Regions from separate parts of the Nesterenkonia maliinae genome, predicted to be linked through region 2. Evidence: predicted binding sites of a transcription regulator. Region 2 holds the regulator's gene; the other holds the start of a gene.

Region 1 (10,389 bases), on a different contig from region 2:
CGCCCCGAATGTGTACCGGCCCCGATCCAGTTCCTGCAGACGTGTGTATGCCACTGATCTAGACGGCACTCTGCCGCCCGGGTTGCGTTCCAGGTAGACCGCGTTCGTTTTTTGAATGACCGCCTGTCGAGTCGGATTCGATAGGTCAGTGAATGATGCAAGGACCTCAAGGCAAGTCTGTTCCCATTCCTTCGTAAAGGACCTTCTTGCCGGTTGGATGAGGCGCGCATCGACGAGACCGGCGAGACCACGCTCGGCGTATCGGACCGCCCGCCGGCGTGCAGATCGGGGTGAGATATCGAGACTCGCTGCGGCTTTGCCATATCGAGCTTCGAGTCCCAAGGCATTTTGTGTCAGAACGATGCGCTCATAGACCTCAGCCTCTCTCTCAACTCGACGTCTTTGCTCTGCGTCTAGTCCGGCGAGGACCACCGCGTCGAGCTCTGAGTGGGGGTTGTCCTCTGGAGGGAGATCGTCCAAAGCTTGTGCTCGGCCGACTAATGACGGACCATGAACACGCTTGAACTGGTTCCTGCTGTGAAGAACGACTACGGTGCCTTCGAGTTCGGCGACGGTCCATACTGCACCGTCGTGCCACAGGCGGGAGCCTACCGAGACATTTAGGCTGTCAGATTCCATGGTGCGCTCCAGTCGCGAGTCGGAACAGGGTCTGGCCGTTGATCGGTTGCCGCAGTTCGGCGACCACGAGGCTCGTCCATACGCATGCGGCGAGTGCTACCTGCCAAGCATTGGGATCACAAGACCCAGGCTTGAGTGCGTGGATCTCATCGAGAGTCAGTTGGCCTGCACCAAGTCCCGCAGTCACGAGATCGCTCAGGTCTTGGAATTCCGGTAGTCGTTCAGGCCGCCGGCCTATGGCCAACACTTTGAGGTTTCTCAGGATTGTGGGGTCCCCGCCGCTGAAGACTTCGTAGTTCCACCCTTTGCGTCGACAGAGCTCGCGTGTCCAGCTGAGCTGGGCTTCGACTTTGGGATCGTCTAGAAGAGATCTGGGTTTGACGTCTACCAGCGTTACCGTTTGATCGGAGTGGACGAGGAGAAGGTCAGGAACGTGCTTGCGGAGTATGGCGCCATCAGAGCCGCTGATCCAGAAAGGCTGTGTTGCGAAATGTGCGACTTTGGGGTCGAAGTCGGCTAACCACAGACGGTCGAGCTCGAGGAGGCTCTCGTACACCAGCGAGCGACGATTCGTTGATGCCCAGAAGAGGCCTGGATAGCTACGTTGTCTCGCATAGCTGGGTGGGATTCGGAACGGAAGACCGTCAACGATCAGGTCGGCGCGTGCCTGTTCCCAAGTCGTCTCGACTTCGTCACCGGCGACTGTGCAATATCGGAGGGTCACATCGTGTCCGCCCACACCTCTAGTGTGCCGGTATGACAGGTTTCTGAGAGATCTGACACGCGGTGGCCAACTTATTGAGAAATGGCCAGCTTGGACGGGATCCTACAGCTGCTGCGTGGACTTCAGGAGGTGCTTGCGGAATACTTCCGCCCACCCCAAAGTTGAGTAGGATGGGCTCAAGTTTATTCGACGCCATCGTGCAATCGGCGTCACCACGCACTGGGAGGGGCAGACATGGACGTCAAACTCACGACCAAATCGCAGGAGGTCGTCTCCGCGGCCGCAATGAACGCCAATACCGCGAGCAATCCACAGGTGGAGCCAGCGCACATCCTCAAGGCGCTGATGGATCAGCGCGAATCCATGGCCGTCGCGCTGCTCAAGGCGGCCGGGGCTGATCCCGATGCCGTGAGCACCCGTGCCTCCGCCATCATCAAGTCCCTGCCCGCCACCCGCGGGGACTCCGTCGCGGCTCCGCAGTTCTCCCCCGCCGGTCTCAACGTCATCAAGGCCGCCCAGGCCCAGGCCGAGGACTTCGGCGACGACTTCGTCTCAACCGAGCACCTGCTCATCGGCGCCGCCACCGACGGCGGCCCGGTCGGCCGCGCGCTCGCCGATGCCGGCGCAACCCTGCAGGCGCTCAAGGCTGAGCTGCCCGGGCTCCGCGGGGATCGCAAAGTCACCACCCCGGACCCGGAGAACACCTTCCAGGCGCTGGAGAAGTACGGCACGGACATGACCGAGATCGCCCGCTCGGGCAAGCTCGACCCGGTCATCGGACGCGACTCCGAGATCCGGCGCGTCGTCCAGGTGCTCTCCCGCCGCACCAAGAACAACCCGGTCCTGATCGGTGAGCCCGGGGTCGGCAAGACCGCCGTCGTCGAAGGCCTGGCCCAGCGCATGGTCGCCGGTGACGTCCCCGAATCCCTGCGTGAGAAGACGCTGATCTCCCTCGACCTCGGCGCGATGATCGCCGGCGCGAAGTACCGCGGGGAGTTCGAGGAGCGCTTGAAGGCCGTGCTCGAAGAGATCAAGGCCGCCGAGGGTCGGATCGTGACTTTCATCGACGAGATCCACACCGTGGTCGGCGCCGGCGCCTCCCAGGGTTCCATGGACGCGTCCAACATGCTCAAGCCGATGCTCGCCCGCGGTGAGCTGCGCCTGATCGGGGCGACCACCCTGGATGAGTACCGCGAGAACATCGAGGCCGACGCCGCTCTGGAGCGCCGGTTCCAGCAGGTCTACGTCGGCGAGCCCTCGGTGCCGGATGCGATCGCGATCCTGCGCGGGATCAAGGAGCGCTACGAGGCGCACCACAAGGTGGGCATCGCCGATAACGCGCTGGTCGCCGCGGTGACGCTCTCCGACCGCTACATCAGCGGTCGTCAGCTCCCGGACAAGGCCATCGACCTCATCGATGAAGCCGCCTCGAGGCTGCGCATGGAGATCGACTCCGCCCCGGTGGAGATCGACGAGCTGCGCCGCGTGGTGGACCGGATGACCATGGAGGAGCTGGCGCTGCAGAACGAGTCCGACGCCGGGTCCGCCGAACGGCTCATCACCCTGCGCGAGGACCTCGCCGACCGCAAGGAGGAGCTCGCCGAGCTGACCGCCCGCTGGGAGGCCGAGAAGGGCGAGCTCAACCGCGCCGGTGAGCTGCGCGTGAAGCTCGACGAGCTGAAGTCCTCCGCCGAGCGCGCCCAGCGCGACGGTGACCTCGCCGAGGCCTCCCGACTGCTCTACGGAGAGATCCCGCAGGTGGAGAAGGACCTGGCCGCGGCGGAGGAGGAGGATGCCTCCACTCCGGCACCGGAGAAGAAGATGGTCGCCGATGAGGTCGACGCCGATGGGATCGCCGGAGTGATCTCCGCCTGGACCGGAATCCCCGCCGGGCGGCTGCTCCAGGGCGAGACTGCGAAGCTGCTCCAGATGGAGGAGCTCATCGGCTCCCGCCTGATCGGACAGACCAAGGCCGTCGGCGCGGTCTCCGACGCGGTCCGCCGCGCCCGTACCGGAGTCTCCGACCCGGACCGGCCCACCGGCTCCTTCCTCTTCCTGGGCCCCACCGGCGTGGGCAAGACCGAGCTGGCCAAGGCGCTCGCAGAGTTCCTCTTCGACGACGAGCGCTCCATGATCCGGATCGACATGTCCGAGTACTCGGAGAAGCACTCCGTGGCCCGTCTCGTCGGGGCACCCCCGGGGTATGTGGGCTTCGACCAGGGCGGACAGCTCACTGAAGCGGTCCGGCGTCGTCCCTATTCTGTGGTGCTGCTCGACGAGGTGGAGAAGGCCCACCCGGAGGTCTTCGACATCCTGCTCCAGGTCCTCGACGACGGCCGGCTCACCGATGGGCAGGGTCGCACTGTGGACTTCCGCAATACGGTGCTGATCCTGACCTCCAACATGGGCTCGCAGTTCCTCGTGGATCAGACCCTGGAGACCACGTTCAAGCACCAGCGGGTCATGGACGTGGTCCACGCCTCCTTCAAGCCCGAGTTCCTCAACCGGCTCGACGACATCGTGATGTTCGATCCGCTCAGCATGGAGCAGCTCAGCGGGATCGTGGAGCTGCAGATCGGGCTGCTCCAGGAGCGCATGGCGGCGCGCCGCCTGACCCTGGAGGTCACCGAGGCCGCCCGGGACTGGCTGGCCTTCACCGGCTACGACCCCGCCTACGGCGCCCGGCCGCTGCGTCGGCTGGTGCAGCGCGAGATCGGCGACCAGCTGGCGCGCGCCCTGCTCTCCGGCGAGGTCGAGGACGGCGACACCGTCCTCGTGGACCGGCAGGAGCTCTCTCTGGAAGGGGAGTCCGTGCACGGTCTGACCGTTACCAAGAAGCCCTCACCCCCGTCTGTTCCCAGGCAGTTGAGTTCTCCGGTCGGAACGTAACCGCCGGAGAACGCAACCACCCAGGAAGGGTGGGCGGGCTTCGTCCCGGGGTCAGCGCTGGATGTCGTAGACGGCCTTGAGGACCCCGTTGGCATAGTGGGCCGACTCGCGCAGGGTCAGCCTCGTCGCGTCGCGGTCCTCCATTGGGAAGAGCCGCTTCCTGGTCCCCAGCAGGACCGGGAAGATCAGCAGGTTGAATCGGTCGATCAGGCCGGCGTCCATCAGATTCCGCGCCAGTTCGGCACTGCCGTGAATGAAGATCGCGCCGCCGCCGTCGTCCTTGAGCGCGGCTATGTCCTTCGTGGAGCGCAGCAGGGTGATCGGCCCCCAGTTCTCGACCAGGGCGTCCTCGCTCAGGCTCGTCGAGGCCACGTACTTCGGCAGGTCCCTGTACGCCGCGTGATCCTCGGATTCGGCCCAGATCGGAGCGAAGGCCTCATAGCTGCGCCGGCCGAACATCAGGGCTGTCGTCTCTTGAAGCTCCTCGCCCTTGAGTGCGAACGCCTCCGGCAGGAACTCTGTGCCCAGCACCCACCCGCCGCTACGGTGCCCCTCGCTGCTGTCGCCGGGGGAGTCAACGACCCCGTCAAGCGTCATGAACCCGGTCCACACCAGTTCCCTGCTCATGCATCCTCCAATGCCGAAAGGGCTGAGTCTGCACCAGCGATCAGCAGAGTGTCACCACTCAAGGGCCAGAACCCACTTCGATCCTCCGGGTCAGTTGCAGATTCTGGTCGGAACGTCACGACCGGAATCTGCAACCACCCAGGAAGGGTGAGTCCCAGGAGGGTCAGCGGTTCAGGAGGAGGCCCTCGCGCGCCAGCAATGCGCGCTTCGTCTCGATCCCGCCGAAGCCGTAGCCGCCCAGCCCGCCGTCCGAGCGGATCACGCGGTGGCACGGCACCGCGAAGGCCACCAGGTTGTTCGCGCAGGCGCTGGCCGCGGCCCGGTGCGCCAGCGGGCGGCCGGCCATCTGGGCGAGCTCCGCGTAGGAGACCGTCTCCCCAGCGGGGATCTCACGCATCGCCGCCCAGACCTCCTGGCGGTACGCGGAGCCTGGCTGCACCACGGTCAGCTCGTCCAGCGCCGTGTGATTGCCGTCGGCGTAGGCGGCCACCGCCTCGGGCACCGTGCCTCGACCTGCCGGCAGCGGCTTCATCTCGCGGGCCGCGGTGGTCGGCGCCAGGACCTCCAGCTGATCCATCAGCTGCTCCAGGACCCGCCCGATCGCGGCGACCTCCGGCTCGTCTCCGGCGGCCTGGGCCAGCGAGGCGGCCCGGATGGTGTCGTCTTCGGGGGAGTAGATGACCACGATCGCGCCGAGCCCCTCCAGAGAGGCCGAGCACCAGCGCAGCTCGGGCAGGTGGGACTCCGGAAGGGGCGGTGCGTCAGTCATAATCCGAATTCTCCACCGCCTGCCCAGACAGGTCCAGCCCTGCCTGGAGCCCGGGTTGATGGTGCGGAACATACTGCGCCCCCGCGGCGTTGTACCAGGTGACTGACCTGTTGCGAAGATCCGTGAAACGTGTGATCGTGCTGACCCTGAGCATCGATCGGGCGACGACGCAGCGCCAGTCATGTTAACCTAGGGATCACGAACTACTTCATATACAGCTAATCCCACGATAGCCCCTGCCCGGCATCGCAAAGGGACACGAGAAGACAGAGGGGGTCTCGCTTATGGGGCGTGGCCGTCAGAAGGCGAAAGCTACGAAGCAGGCTCGGGAGATCAAGTACTACACTCCGGACACCGACCTGACTGCTCTCGAGAGAGAGCTCGCCAAAACCCGTGGTGAACGAGAGTCGTCCAGCCGCTCAATGCGCCCGGACACCGAAGAGCGCAGCAGCGGCTTTGACCCGTACGAGGATAAGTACGGGCGCTGACCCGTGGAAGAGCCCACCCAGTCGGCCTTCACCAAGCCCGTCGAGAACGCCCATAAGGCAGCTCTCCGCTCCATAGCCCGCGTGGTCGAGGACACCGCCGAGCCTCAGTCCGAGGAGATCGCGCGTGAAGGCATCCGCGCGATGCTCCAGCGAGGCGACGTCCTCGTGGTCACCGGCGCCGGCGTCTCCACCGACTCCGGCATCCCGGACTATCGCGGACCTCAGGGCTCCCTGCATCGGCACCGACCGATGACCTATCAGGAGTTCCAGCACGACGCCGCCTCGCGCCGTCGGTACTGGGCCCGCGGCTTCGTCGGCTGGCGCCAGATGCACCGGGCCGAGCCCAACGAGGCCCACCGGCTGCTCGCCGACTGGCAGTCATCCGGCCTGCTCAGCGGCCTGATCACGCAGAACGTCGACGGGCTCCACCGCGCCGCCGGGGCAGACCCGGTGATCCACCTGCACGGCGACATGGACTCTGTGATCTGCCTCAACTGCGGCAATCAGGAGAACCGGTCTTCCCTGGACGCTCGACTGCAGGAGGCCAACCCTGGATATGCGGAGGCGGCCTTCGCTGCCGCGGAGAACGTCAACCCCGACGGCGACGTCACCCTGGACCAGTCCTGGATCGAGAAGTTCCACATGGTCACCTGCCTGGTCTGCGGCTCGGAGAAGCTCAAGCCCGACGTGGTCTACTTCGGCGAATCGGTTCCCGCCGAGCGCAAGGCCGCGGTCGAGACGCTCGTCGCCGCATCCTCCGCCCTGCTGGTGGTGGGCAGCTCCATGGCAGTGATGAGCGGATTCAAGATCGCGCTGACCATGCACCAGTCGAACCGCCAGATCGGCGTCATCAATGGTGGACCCTCCCGCGCCGACGCCAAGGCGGACTGGCGCTGGCGCACCCGGATCACTCCGGCGCTGCAGACGCTGCACACTCTGCTGGGTGAGCAAGCTCACCAGTAACTATACCGGACGTATAGTATAGTTACTCGGGTGATGACCCTTCCTTCCGTGCACGCTGATCAGCGACACGCCCTCAGCGCGTGGCAGCGCTGGACCATGCTCGCCATCGTCTCCTCGGCGCTGTTCCTGATCGCCCTGGACAACACGATCCTCTACACCGCCCTGCCCACGCTCACCGCGGAGCTCGGCGCCTCCTCCTCCCAGCAGCTGTGGATCATCAATGCCTACCCGCTGGTGATCGCCGGACTGCTGCCCGGCTCCGGCGCACTGGGGGACCGGTTCGGGCACAAGCGGATCTTCCAGGTGGGCCTGGGCATCTTCGGCGTGGCCTCGATCCTGGCCGCCTTCTCCGGCAGCTCCGAGATGCTCATCGCCTCCCGCGCGCTGCTCGCCGTGGGCGCCGCCGCGATGATGCCCGCCACGCTGGCGCTGATCCGGCTGACCTTCGCCGTGGAGCGCGAGCGCAACATGGCCATCGCGATCTGGGCCGCCGTGGCCACCGTGGGCATGGCGCTGGGCCCGATCGTCTCGGGCGTGCTGCTGGAGTTCTTCTGGTGGGGGTCGGTGTTCCTGGTCAACGTCCCGATCGTGGCCGCCGCCCTGGCGCTGATGCTCGTGGTCGGACCGGCGAACATCGCGAACCCGGGTCGGCACTGGGACTGGCTGTCCTCCGCGCAGGTGATGATCGGACTGACCGCCGCCGTGCTGGCGATCAAGACCATCGCGGAGACCCCCGTGGACTGGGTGCGCTTCGTCATCTCCGTCCTGGTCGCCACCGTCATGCTCACCTTCTTCGCCCGGCGCCAGATCCGGCTCACCCGCACCGCCGAACCGCTGGTGGACTTCACCATCTTCCGCAACCGCGGCTTCAGCGGCGGCGTGATCGCCGCCGGTGCCAGCATCTTCGCCATCGTCGGGGTCCAGCTGGGCACCACCCAGCGCTTCCAGCTGGTCGAGGGCTTCTCCCCGCTCGACGCCGGACTGATCGTCTCCGCCCTGGCGCTCGGCTCGCTGCCCTTCGCACTCTTCGGCGGCGCGATCCTGCACCGCGCCGGGCTGCTCACCCTGATCGGTGGCGGCATGGCACTTGCCGCAGTCGGCGCGCTGGGCTCGATCTACGCCGTCATGGATGACTCGCTGGTGCTGCTGGTGATCAGCTTCGGCGTCCTCGGCGCCGGCCTGGGCGCCTCCATGTCGGTGGCCTCCACCGCGATCATGGGCAACGTCCCGCCGCGCCGCGCCGGCATGGCCGCCTCCATCGAGGAGGTCTCCTACGAGTTTGGCGGACTGGTCGGGGTGGCGATGCTGGGCAGCCTGCTCACCTTCGTCTACACCCGGGTGCTGGTGCTCCCCGCCGGCGCCGAGCAGTACGCCGGCCAGGCCCCGGCCGCGGTGCTCGAATCCGGGGACGCCCCCGCGATGGCCGCCGCCGCAGAGGCCTTCGACGTCGCGTACCTGGGCGTGCTGATCGGCGTCGCCGTGGTGATGGTGCTCGCCGCCGTCGCGTCCTCCTGGATGCTGCGCCGCTACACCCCGGGCACCGAGTCCCAGGCCTACCCCGAAAACCACTGAGCATCACTGAGAACCACTGAGCGGAGTTCCTTCACTGTGCGACCCTCCAAACGCCGCGAGATCCTCGACGCGGCCACCCGCGTGGTCCAGCGCGAAGGCGTGACCACGCTGACCTACGAATCAGTCGCGGCCGAGGCCGGGATGACCAAGGGCGGCCTGCTCTATCACTTCCCGTCCCGAGAGGAGCTGCTGCTCGGGCTGCACCGGCACGTGGCGGAGAACTGGGAGCTGGCGCTGGAGGCCCAGGCCGGCGGCACCGCTCAGCAGCTCAGTCGCGACGAACGCTTCCGGGCCTTCGTGCGGCTCTCGCAGAACCCCGAGCGCGCGGAGCTGCTGCTGATGCTCGAGGCCTCCGAAGACCCGGTGGCCAACGCCGCCTGGGATGAGATCTTCGCCCGGTGGGCCCCGCAGCCCCCTCCAGTTCCGGAACGCTCGGACGACCAAGACACCCAGGCACCCGACGACGACGCCGCGGAGGCCGCCGCGGTCCAGCGCTTCATCGCGCGGCTCGCCGCCGACGGACTGTGGTTCTACGAGGCGCTCTCCACCGAGCGGCTGGACCCTCGGCTGCGCGAACGGGTCACCGAGGAGATCATCGCGCTCGCACAGAGCGCCGTCGTGCCAGCAGAGTAGTCTCGTCCAGTGGCAATTCTCTCTCTGATGTTCTTCGTGGTGGCCGGCGCCGGCACCCCGGGGCCGAACAACACCATCGTGATGGCCTCCGGAGCCGCCTACGGCTTCAAGCGGACGCTGCCGGCCATCCTGGGAGTCAACGTCGGCTTCCCGTCGATGGTCCTGCTGGTCGGGATCGGGCTGGGCCAGGCGCTGGAGCAGTGGCCGGTGATCCTCGACATCCTGCGCCCCATCGGGATCCTCTACCTGCTCTGGCTCGCCTACAAGATCGCCACCGGCCCCACCACGCTCACTCCGAAGCCTGGTGCCAAGCCGCCGGGGTTCGTGCAGATGGCGCTGTTCCAGTTCGTGAACCCCAAGGCCTGGACCCTCTCGGTGGCCGCGCTGAGCACCTTCACCGGCTTCTGGGACTCCTTCATGCTCGAGGTCGCCGTGATCGCGCTCGTGGCCTGCAGCTTCGGAGCCCCCTTCACCATCGCGTGGACCCTGCTCGGGGTGGGCGCGGGCCGGATCATTTCCCAGCCCAAGCACATGCTGATCTTCAACCTGGTCATGGCCGGTCTGCTCGTGGCCTCGGTGGTGCCTGCAATGGTGGACACCTGGGAGTCGCTGCCGCTCTAGGCTGACTGCCGCTCGAAGCTCGCTGCCGCTCTAGGGCCGCTGTCCGCCCAGGCGCAGCTGATGATCGCTGATCTCCGCGGCCCAGCGCTGATCGTGGGTGGCCACGAGCACCGCACCCCCGGCGGAGGTGAACCCGCGGACCAGGGTGCTCAGCCGGTCCATACCCGCAGCATCGCGGCCCAGCGTCGGTTCATCGAGCAGCAGCACGGAGGGTTTCAGCAGCAGCGCCGTGGCGATCACGCAGTCCTTGCGCTGCGCGGGCACCAGGTCATAGGGATGTTCCTCGGCCTCCGCGCTGAGACCGGCGATCTCCATCACCTCCTGCACCTGGTGCTCTCGATGCGCCAGCGCGCGCGCACGATCCTCCCGGCGCAGCCGACGTCCCCCTGGGCTCAGCGGGACTGCACGGATCAGCTCCGCCCGCACCGTCGAGGCGGAGAGCTGATCCCCGGGATCCTGCCCCA
Region 2 (10,389 bases):
CGCCGAGGCCGTGGAGTCCGGCATGGTGGGCCTGAACCAGGGTGCCGTGTCCAACCCCGCCGCCCCCTTCGGCGGCATCAAGGAGTCGGGACTGGGTCGCGAGGGCGGTGACACCGGCATCGAGGAGTTCCTCGAGACCAAGTACATCGGCATCGCCATGTGAGCTGAGTCCAGCTGCCGTCTCCGCGCCGAAGCGCCTGACGGGAATGGAATCTCACGGGGCGTGGTTGGACCGGGAGTAGAAAGTTGAGTCGACTGCACTCAAGTCAGTTTGACACCACGTCGAGCGAGTACAAGACTTGAGTGCAGTTCGCTCAACACCGCTCTCGAAAGGAGACCGCATGTCCCGCTCAGTAGGTATCGACCTCGGAACCACCAACTCGGTCGTCACAGTCCTCGAAGGTGGCGAGCCCACCGTCATCGCCAACGCCGAGGGTGCGCGCACCACCCCCTCGGTCGTCGGCTTCTCCAAGTCCGGCGAGGTCCTCGTCGGCGAAGTGGCACGCCGCCAGGCAGTGTCGAACCCCGACCGCACCATCGCTTCGGTCAAGCGCCACATGGGCACCACCTGGTCCACCGAGATCGACGGCAAGAAGTACACCGCCCAGGAGATCTCCGCCCGCACCCTGATGAAGCTCAAGCACGACGCCGAGTCCTACCTGGGCGAGGACGTCACCGAAGCCGTCATCACCGTGCCGGCCTACTTCAACGACGCCGAGCGCCAGGCCACCAAGGAGGCCGGCGAGATCGCCGGCCTGAAGGTCTCCCGCATCGTCAACGAGCCCACCGCCGCAGCCCTGGCCTACGGCCTGGACAAGGGCAAGGAGGACGAGCTCATCCTGGTCTTCGACCTGGGCGGCGGCACCTTCGACGTCTCCCTGCTCGAGGTCGGCAAGGACGAGGACGACTTCTCCACCATCCAGGTCCGCTCCACCTCCGGTGACAACCGCCTCGGCGGCGACGACTGGGACCAGCGGATCATGGATTGGCTGGTCGCGCAGGTCAAGGCCAAGGAGGGAGTCGATCTCTCCAAGGACAAGATCGCCGTGCCGCGTCTGAAGGAAGAGGCCGAGCGCGCCAAGAAGGAGCTCTCCTCCACCTCCAGCGCCAACATCAACATCCCCTACGCCACCCAGAACGACGGCGTCCCGGTGCACGTCAACGAGACCCTGTCCCGGGCGAAGTTCGAGGACATGACCTCGGACCTGCTGGACCGCACCAAGAAGCCCTTCAACGACGTCATCAAGGAGGCCGGGGTCAAGATCGCTGAGATCGACCACGTGATCCTCGTCGGCGGCTCCACTCGTATGCCCGCCGTGGCCGAGCTGGTCAAGCAGCTCGCCGGCAAGGACGCCAACAAGGGCGTCAACCCGGACGAGGTCGTCGCCGTCGGCGCAGCCCTGCAGGCCGGCGTGCTCGCCGGTGAGCGCAAGGACGTGCTGCTCATCGACGTCACCCCGCTGTCCCTGGGCATCGAGACCAAGGGCGGAGTGATGACCAAGCTGATCGAGCGCAACACGGCCATCCCGTCGAAGCGCTCTGAGGTCTTCTCCACCGCCGAGGACAACCAGCCCTCCGTGGCGGTCCAGGTCTTCCAGGGTGAGCGCGAGTTCACCCGGGACAACAAGGCTCTGGGCACCTTCGAGCTGACCGGCATCGCGCCGGCGCCCCGCGGCGTCCCGCAGGTCGAGGTCACCTTCGACATCGACGCCAACGGCATCGTCCACGTCTCCGCCAAGGACAAGGGCACCGGCACCGAGCAGTCGATGACCATCACCGGCGGCACCTCGCTGGAGAAGGAAGACATCGAGCGCATGGTCGCCGACGCCGAGGCTCACGCCGAGGAGGACAAGGTCCGTCGCGAGGCAGCCGAGAAGCGCAACGCCGCCGAGTCGACCGCCTACTCGGTGGACAAGCTGCTCAAGGACAACGGCGACAAGCTGCCCGAGGAGGTCAAGACCGAGGTCCAGGCCGACGTCGACGAGCTCAAGAAGGCACTCGAGGGCGAGGACAACGCCGACGAGGTCAACGCCGCGTACGAGAAGCTGCAGGCCTCCCAGGTCAAGATCGGGGAGGCGCTCTACTCGCAGGCACCCGACGGCGCTGACAACGGCACCGGCGAGCCCGCGCAGAACGAGGACGAGGACATCGTCGACGCAGAAGTCGTCGACGAAGAGGACGAAGCCGAGAAGAAGAAGTAGGGGGTCTGACACATGGCAGATCACAAGAACCCTGAGGTTCCCAACGCCGAGGATCCCGACGAGCAGGATCCCGTGCAGGATCCGTTGGCCCAGGCCGAACAGATCCTGCAGGACCTCCCCGAGGAGGACCCGCAGGACATCGAGGCACTCGGCGGCGAGGGCCGGCAGGAGAGCTCCGGCGAGACCGGGGACCCGGTCACCGCGGCCGAGACGGCCGGCACGACGTCGGAGGATGTCGACCCCCGCGTGGCCGAGGAGCCCGAGCTCACTGAGGTCTCTGCGGAGGACGACTTCGCCGGTGGTGTGGAGACCGAGCCGGAAGAGCGGATCCAGGCAGCCGACGAGTTCCTCCGTGGCACGGAGGAGGAGGCGATCGCCGAGGCAGCCATGGAGATGGATCCGGAGGCGGTCCTGGCCGAGGACAGCATCCGCGAGGAGGCCCCTGCCCAGGACGGTCTCCGCGAGGCTGAGCTGCAGGCCGACCTCCAGCGGCTCCAGGCGGAGTACATCAACTACCGCCGCCGGGTGGAGCGCGATCGGGCGACCGAGCGCGACCGGACCAAGGGTCAGCTCATCACCGAGCTGATGCCGGTCCTGGACGACATCTCCTCAGCCCGCCAGGCCGGAGATCTCCAGGACGGTCCGTTCGCGCACATCGCGACCCGACTGGAGTCGGTGCTGCAGAGCCAGGGCCTCGAGGTGCTGGGCGAGATCGGGGAAGCCTTCGATCCCAACCAGCACGAGGCCATCATGGCTCAGCCCCACGATGAGATCCCCGCCGACCACGTGGCCATCGTGCTGCGTGCCGGCTATCGCCACGGTGACCGCCTGCTTCGGGCGGCCCAGGTGATGGTCTCCTCAGGGCCCGAGCAGAGCTGAACCTAGAGCAGCAGAAAGGAGGGAGGCGCCATGGCCTCACAGGACTGGATCGATAAAGATTTCTACGCCATCCTCGGCGTCTCCCGCGATGCCTCTGAGGAGGACGTCAAGAAGGCGTACCGAAAGCTTGCCCGGAAGCACCATCCCGATAAGAACCCCGGTGATGAAGCGGCCGAGCAGAAGTTCAAGGACGTCGCTGAGGCCCACTCCGTGCTGGCTGACAAAGAGCAGCGCGAACAGTACGACGCCGTCCGCGCCATGGGCTCGGGCGCCCGATTCTCGGGCGGCCCGGGCCCCGGCGGGGGAGGCGGCTTCGAAGATCTCTTCGGAAACCTCTTCAACGGGGGGTCCGGCGGCGGGCGCGGCGGATTCGGCCGCGGCGGCGCCAACGGCCCCGACCTCTCGGACCTCTTCGGAGGAGCCGGCGGGTTCGGCGGCTCCGGCCGGTTCGGCGGGGGCGGGGCCCCCGCGAAGGGCGCCGACCGCACCGCGCGGACCACGATCTCCTTCGGCGGAGCCATCCGTGGCACCACCGTCGGGCTGCGTGAGCCGGACGGCGGCGTCATCGACGTCCGGATCCCCGCGGGGATCCGCACCGGCCAGAAGGTGCGTGTGAAGGGCAAGGGCCAGCGCGGCTCTGGCGGCGCCGGTGACCTCCTGGTCGAGGTGGCCGTCTCGGCTCACAGATTCTTCGAGCGCGAGGGCGATGACATCCGCATCCACCTGCCCATCGCCTTCGACGAGGCCGCGCTGGGCACCGCCGTGCAGGTCCCGACGGTGCACGGCGAGAAGGTCAACATCAAGATTCCCGCCGGGGTGACCTCCGGACGCGTGCTGCGGCTCAAGGGTCACGGCGTGCGCCGCAAGGAGAAGGGTCGTGAGGTCGCCGGCGACATGCTCGTCACGGTTCAGGTCCAGGTCCCCAAGGAACTCTCCGCCGAAGCGGTGGAGGCCGTGAAGGCCTATGCGGAGGCGACCAAGGGGCTTGATCCCCGGAAAGGCCTCGAGGCGAAGGCGGTGCTGTGATGGTGGACCCTCGGATGCGTGACCCACGGATTCTGGACTCCCGGATGCTCGAGCCCGAACACCGGCATGCACCGATGTTCGTGATCTCGGTGGCCGCCGAGCTCGCCGACATGCACCCCCAGACGCTGCGTCAGTATGACCGGATCGGTCTGGTCACCCCGCGGCGCCAGGGCGGACGCCACCGGCGCTACTCCCCCTATAACATCGAGCAGCTCCGCCAGATCCAGCAGTTCTCCCATGAAGGAGTCTCACTCGAAGGCATCCGACGGATCCTCGAGCTGCAGAACCGGGTCGAGGTGCTGGAGGAGACCGTCGAGGCGCTGCGCCACGAGCTGCGCGAATCAGAGCGGCACTCCACCAAGCCGCGCTTCTTCGCCGTGGGTCCGCACGGAGACGTGGTCACGGTGGCCCGCGGCCGTCGCGCCCGGGCGAACAGCCAGGCGCTGGTCCTCTGGGAGCCCACCCCACGCCGTCGCTGACCTGCGGCTGCTTCGATCGGACCGGGTCTTCACCCGCGAGTCCTGCCCGCGACGCGCCCGGGCGGCCGCGATACTGAGCCCATGTCTGTCTCCTCAGGTCCCCGGCTGATCGTTCCCAGTGCCGTGGGGGTCGCAGCACTGATGCTGCTCACCAGCTGCGGCGCCGATCCTGCCGAGTCCGTGGACGAAGCCGCGGGCGCCGTGGCCGAGGCGATCTCCAGCGGGGACTTCTCCGCGCTGAGCTTCTCCTCCGGGGATCCCGAGACCATGGCCGCGGCCGTGGAGAACCTCCATGCACCCTTCGAGGAGATCGATCCTGAGGTGAGCGCCGGAGAGGCGGTGCTCGATGTGCCGCCCGATGACTCTCCTCGCCCGGTGACCGCCACGGTCCCGCTGCAGCACAGCTGGGAGCTCGAGGACCTCGGCATCGACGGTGAGGCCTGGACCTACGAGACCTCCGCCGAGCTCGTCTATGACCAGGAGACCGAGGTCTGGGCGCTCGCGGCGGAGCCTGCGATCATCATGCCCGACTACACCGGTGACGAGACGGTCAGCCTGGTCACCACCCGCGCCGACCGCGGGCGGATCATGGACGATGACGGACGGGCCATGGTCTACAACCGCGACGTCGTCCGGCTGGGCATCGACAAGTCGGAGCTCGCCCAGGACGGGGAGCCCGCGGACGAGGACACCCTGCGCTCCTCCGCCGAGGCCCTCGCCGAGCTGGTGGAGATTCCGGTGGCCCCCTACGTCGAGAGCGTGCTGGGCGGCGGTGACCTGGCCTTCGTCGAAGCCATCACGCTGCGCAGCTCCGAGGGCGATGTCACCGCCACCGACGTCGAGGCGATCTCCGGGGCCATCGCCATCGATGACCAGATGTCCTTGGCAGACTCTCGGGACTTCGCCCCGCTGCTGCTGGGCCGCGTGGGACCGGTGACCGCCGAGGCCCTGGAGGAGGATCCGAGCCTGAGCGTCGGCGACACCATCGGGACCTCCGGCATCCAGGCCTCCTACGAGGACACCCTGCGCGGCACCCCTGGCATGGCGATCCAGATGAACGGCGAGACCCTCTACTCGGTGGAGCCGCAGGACGGCGGAGACGTCGAGACCACGATGGTGCCCCGGCTGCAGGACCTTGCCCAGGGCATCGTGGACGACCAGGACACCATCGGCGCCGTCGTCGCCATCCGGCCCTCCGACGGCGGCATCCTCGCCGCCGCCAGCCACGTCCCCGACGGGAGCTTCGTGGAGATCGCCACCCAGTCCACCTACGCGCCGGGCTCCACCTTCAAGGTGGTCTCCTCCCTGGCCATGCTGCGCGACGGTCTCACCCCCGACACCGATGTGACCTGCTCGGACCGGACCACCGTGCACGGACAGTCCTTCGAGAACTACAGCAGCTTCCCCTCGGAGTACCTCGGCGAGGTCCCGTTCCGCGATGCCGTGGCCGTCTCCTGCAACACCGTCTTCGCCGACGCCTACGACGACGTCAGCTCCGAAGAGGTCCACGAGGCGGCGGTCGACCTCGGCATCACCGAGGAGACGAACCTCGGGGTGCCCGCCCGGATGGGCTCCGTGCCGCAGGACTCCGAGCTGAACCTGCATGCCGCGAACCTCTTCGGCCAGGGCGTGGTGGAGTCCTCCACGCTGGGCATGGCCACGGTCACCGCCTCGATCGCCGCCGGGAGCACGGTCCACCCCCACCTGGTCGTGCCGGGGGAGGACGTGGAGACCCCGGAGAGCGGGATCACTGAGGATGAGGCCGAGGACCTGCGCACGCTGATGACCGACACCGTGAACTTCGGCTCGCTGGAGTCCCTCGTGGACGTCCCGGGCGAGCCGATCTATGCCAAGACCGGCACCGCCGAGGTCGGCGACGGGGATGACTCCTACGCCCACACCTGGGTCATCGCGATGCAGGGTGACCTCGCGGTCGCGATCTTCCTGGAGGAGGGCGAGTTCGGCGGCTCCACCAACGGGCCGCTGCTGCAGGAGTTCCTCGAGGGGGCCTCCGCTATCCTGTAGCGGTGACTTCTCAGCCCGACACCTCTCAGCCCGATCCATCTCAACCCGCGCCGACCGACCCCGAGAACCCACGCCGGACCTTGCTGATGCGCCGGCCGCTCTCCTTCGTGCGGCGCAGCAACCGGCTCAAGCCGAGCTACCAGCGGACCTGGGACGCGGCCCTGGGGGAGGAGCTGCTGGAGATTCCGCACGGAGAGCGCGACACCTCCGTGGCCGAGGACTTCCGCATCGACTGGGCCGCCGAGTTCGGCCGCAGCGCCCCGATCGTCGTGGAGATCGGCTCCGGCTCCGGGGAGGCCGTCGCGCATGCCGCCGCCGCGAACCCGGACACCGACTTCCTGGCCATCGAGGTCTACAAGCCCGGCGCCGCCCAGCTGGTGAGCCGGATCCGCCGGGAGGGGCTGAGCAACGTCCGGGTCGCCGTGGCCAACGCGCCCGAGGTCCTCGATCAGCTCTTCGCCCCCGGTGAGGTCGCCGAGGTCTGGATCTTCTTCCCGGACCCCTGGCACAAGAAGAAGCACAACAAGCGTCGACTCATCGATGAGAGCTTCATCGAACGCGTCGCGCGGGTCCTTCCCGCCGGCGGCGTCTGGCGTCTGGCCACGGACTGGTCCGGCTATGCGGTGCAGATGCGCACCCTCATCGGCGCCTCCACCCAGTTCAGGAACCCGCACGCAGGGGAGCGTGCAGGGGATGCCTCCCCGCTGACCGAGGTCCAACTGCATGACCTGGACGCGATCTCCATGGGCAAGGAGCCGGCACCTCTGGAACCGGAGCAGGCCCGGGACGACGACGGCGGCTGGGCCCCTCGGTTCCACGGGCGCACCCAGACCGATTTCGAGACCAAGGCGCTCGCCGTCGGACGGAAGATCTTCGACCTGACCTTCGTCCGGGAGCAGTAGCGCCTGCGGCCCGGACCGGGGACACTCGCGGCTATACCTATCACTCACTCGCACCTGCACAGTTCCTCCGGCGCCTGCGTCGGGGGAGACACCAAGATTGAGGTACAACACTGATGTCCGAAGAAGAGCCACGCACCCGCAGCCAGCGGCTGGGTCAGGAGACCCGCCGGGTCTCTCGCCAGGCCGGCCAGGCGCTGGGCCAGCTGAACCCGATCTCCCGGTCGACCTACCCGCACAACATCCACCCCGCACTGGTGCCCGGGATCGGCATCGACGAGCAGCGCAGGCGCTACAGCATCGACTGGCTGATCTTCGCGATCACCGGTGTGCTCACCGTGGCCTTCGTGATCTGGGGTGTGGTGAACCCCGCAAGCGTCGGCGAGGTGGCGGGGATCGCCTATGACTGGACCATGGTCCACGCGGGCTGGCTCTTCAACGCCCTGGCCATCGTGGTGCTGGTCTTCCTGCTCATCCTGGCGTTCACCCGCTATGGCAAGATCCCGCTGGGCAAGGATGGGGAGAAGCCCGAGTACTCGACCTTCGCCTGGATCGCGATGCTCTTCGCAGCAGGCATCGGCATCGGTGTGCTCTTCTGGGGGCCGGCTGAGCCGCTGGCGTACTTCCACAACGTACCGGCGCCGCTGGATCACGCACCGGAGTCTGAACAGGCGCTGCACAGCGCCATGGCTCAGACCTACTTCCACTGGGGCCTGCATGCCTGGGGCATCTATGCCCTGGTCGGCGGCGCGGTGGCCTACGCCGCCTACCGCCGCGGCCGGGTGCCGCTGATGTCTGCGATCTTCGAGAAGCTCTTCGGCAAGAAGCACTCCGAAGGCTTCGCCGGTCAGATGATCGACATGTTCGCCATCATCGCCACACTCTTCGGCACGGCCGCGGCGCTGGGCATCGCGGTGATGCAGATCGGCGAGGGCGTGGTGATCGTCGCCGGCGCCTCGGAGCTGACGAACTCCATGATGATCGGCATCATCGCCGTGCTCAGCGCCTGCTTCGTGGTCTCGGCGGTCTCCGGGATCTCGCGCGGCATCCGCTATCTCTCCAGCATCAACATCGTGCTCACCATCGGCGTGATCGCGCTCTTCTTCTTCGCCGGACCCACGCTCTTCCTGCTCAACCTGCTGCCGTCCTCGCTGATGGAGTACTTCGGGACGATGTTCGAGATGATGGGCCGCTCCGCCTCCTGGGGCCAGGACACCCTGGACTTCCAGTCGGCGTGGACGGTCTACTACTGGGCCTGGTGGATCTCCTGGTCGCCCTTCGTGGGCATCTTCATCGCCCGGGTCTCCCGCGGCCGCACCATCCGGCAGTTCATCCTCGGTGTCATCCTGGTTCCCTCCTCGCTGCTCTTCGTGGCCTACGGAGTCATGGGCGGAACCTCCATGTGGCTCTCCCGCGAGGGCCAGGGAGAGGTCAGTCCGGATCTGAGCGCACCCGAGGTGCTCTTCGCCGTCATCGACGCGCTGCCCTTCCTGCAGTGGATGCCGATCGTCGTCGTGGTGATCCTCTCGATCTTCTTCATCACCTCGGCAGACTCCGCCTCCGTGGTGATGGGCATCCTCACCACCCGCGGCGACCAGGACCCGAACAAGATCGTCGTGGTGTTCTGGGGCCTCGTCATGGCCGGTGTGGCCACCGTGATGCTGCTGCTGGGCGAAGGGACCGCGCTGCAGGGTCTGCAGTCTCTGGTGATCGTGACCGCGCTGCCGTTCGCTTTGGTGCTGATCCTGATCATGATCGCCTGGTCACGAGAACTGGCGACCGATCCGCACGCGCTGCGGGAGAAGTATGCCGATCTCGCCGTGAGCAACGCGGTCATCGACGGCGTCCAGCGCTACGGCGACGACTTCGCCATCGAAGTGGTCCCCACCCATCCGGGTGAGGGCGCCGGCGCCGAGGTGGACTCCGAGCACGACGACTACACCGACTGGTACCGGCGCACCGATGAGGACGGGACCCCGGTGGGCTACGACTTCGCCACCGGAGAATGGGCCGACGGCTGGGATCCGGAGACCGGAGAGATCGGCACGGTCGTCGCGGAGCCGAATGGGGCCACCCCGCAGCCGGAGGGGCAGGTGCCCGAGTCCGAGACCGGTCAGACCACCAGCCGGTAGCCGCGCTTGACCACGGTCTTGACCATCGACGGGTCAGGCAGCGCCTGACGCAGCCGTGACACCCACATCTCCAGGGCGTGCTCTGAGCCGCAGTGCGGCAGCACCGCCAGCAGGTGCTCCCTGGAGAGCACGGCCCCCTGGGCCTTCATCAGCGCGCGCATCAGCGCCAGCGGCCCCGGCGCCAGCTGAACCGGGGTGGCGTCTGGATGCGGCAGGTACAGGGTGTCGCCGCTGACCTGGATCTCCCCAGAGCGGGTGTGCAGACGCAGCGCAGAGTCACCCGCCACCGGCTGCTGTGCCGGAATCGCCATGCGCCGATCCTCCCCGTGAGGCCTTCAGTCGAGGCAGCTGCTGGGCCGCCTGGACTCAGGCTAGAGGCAGGGCGTTTCTTCGCTTTGTCGGCGGTGTGACGCTGATATGTCCAGGACTTCTCAGCGGTTCAGCGGGGGCCGCGGCTGGGTCTGCGGGGTCCGCTGCGGGAACGCGCGGCGGGCGAAGATCAGCAGCCCGATCAGCAGCAGTCCCGGCAGGATCCAGCCGGAGAATCCCTGCAGCGTGGCCTGGCGCAGATCCACCGCCACCCCGGCGCTGGCGAACCAGAAGTGCAGGATCGCTGCGGCCGAGATCATCGACTGCGCGAAGGCGGCGGGCCAGATCGAACCCGACTGCATCCGCAGCCAGGCCAGCACCCCGCCGATGATGGTCGCGTAGCCGAGCATCAGCGCCAGCGCCTGGAACACCGGGGTCT

What was found. Region 2 encodes HspR, which represses chaperone genes until heat shock. Its sites were predicted from a motif close to AAGTTGAGTCNNNNNGACTCAACTT; they were not measured.
Region 1: the regulator HspR is predicted to act here: its motif matches at 1,522-1,546, upstream of clpB (ATP-dependent chaperone ClpB).

Annotation. Positions count from the first base shown of each region.
Region 1 is NZ_JBIMEY010000004.1:172,193-182,581, forward strand. Features, by position in the region: gene ACHAA4_RS09650 (TnsA-like heteromeric transposase endonuclease subunit) at 629-1,378, opposite strand; gene clpB (ATP-dependent chaperone ClpB) at 1,598-4,252, shown strand; gene ACHAA4_RS09660 (dihydrofolate reductase family protein) at 4,304-4,879, opposite strand; gene ACHAA4_RS09665 (methylated-DNA--[protein]-cysteine S-methyltransferase) at 5,043-5,648, opposite strand; gene ACHAA4_RS09670 (DUF3073 domain-containing protein) at 5,933-6,136, shown strand; gene ACHAA4_RS09675 (Sir2 family NAD-dependent protein deacetylase) at 6,140-7,099, shown strand; gene ACHAA4_RS09680 (MFS transporter) at 7,133-8,671, shown strand; gene ACHAA4_RS09685 (TetR/AcrR family transcriptional regulator) at 8,708-9,304, shown strand; gene ACHAA4_RS09690 (LysE family translocator) at 9,314-9,925, shown strand; gene ACHAA4_RS09695 (ATP-binding cassette domain-containing protein) at 9,956-10,389, opposite strand, start outside.
Region 2 is NZ_JBIMEY010000002.1:455,239-465,627, forward strand. Features, by position in the region: gene ACHAA4_RS06570 (NAD-dependent succinate-semialdehyde dehydrogenase) at 1-163, shown strand, start outside; gene dnaK (molecular chaperone DnaK) at 342-2,201, shown strand; gene ACHAA4_RS06580 (nucleotide exchange factor GrpE) at 2,214-3,080, shown strand; gene ACHAA4_RS06585 (DnaJ C-terminal domain-containing protein) at 3,111-4,106, shown strand; gene ACHAA4_RS06590 (heat shock protein transcriptional repressor HspR) at 4,121-4,585, shown strand; gene ACHAA4_RS06595 (penicillin-binding transpeptidase domain-containing protein) at 4,667-6,610, shown strand; gene trmB (tRNA (guanosine(46)-N7)-methyltransferase TrmB) at 6,613-7,512, shown strand; gene ACHAA4_RS06605 (BCCT family transporter) at 7,626-9,641, shown strand; gene ACHAA4_RS06610 (winged helix-turn-helix domain-containing protein) at 9,623-9,952, opposite strand; gene ACHAA4_RS06615 (CPBP family intramembrane glutamic endopeptidase) at 10,073-10,389, opposite strand, start outside.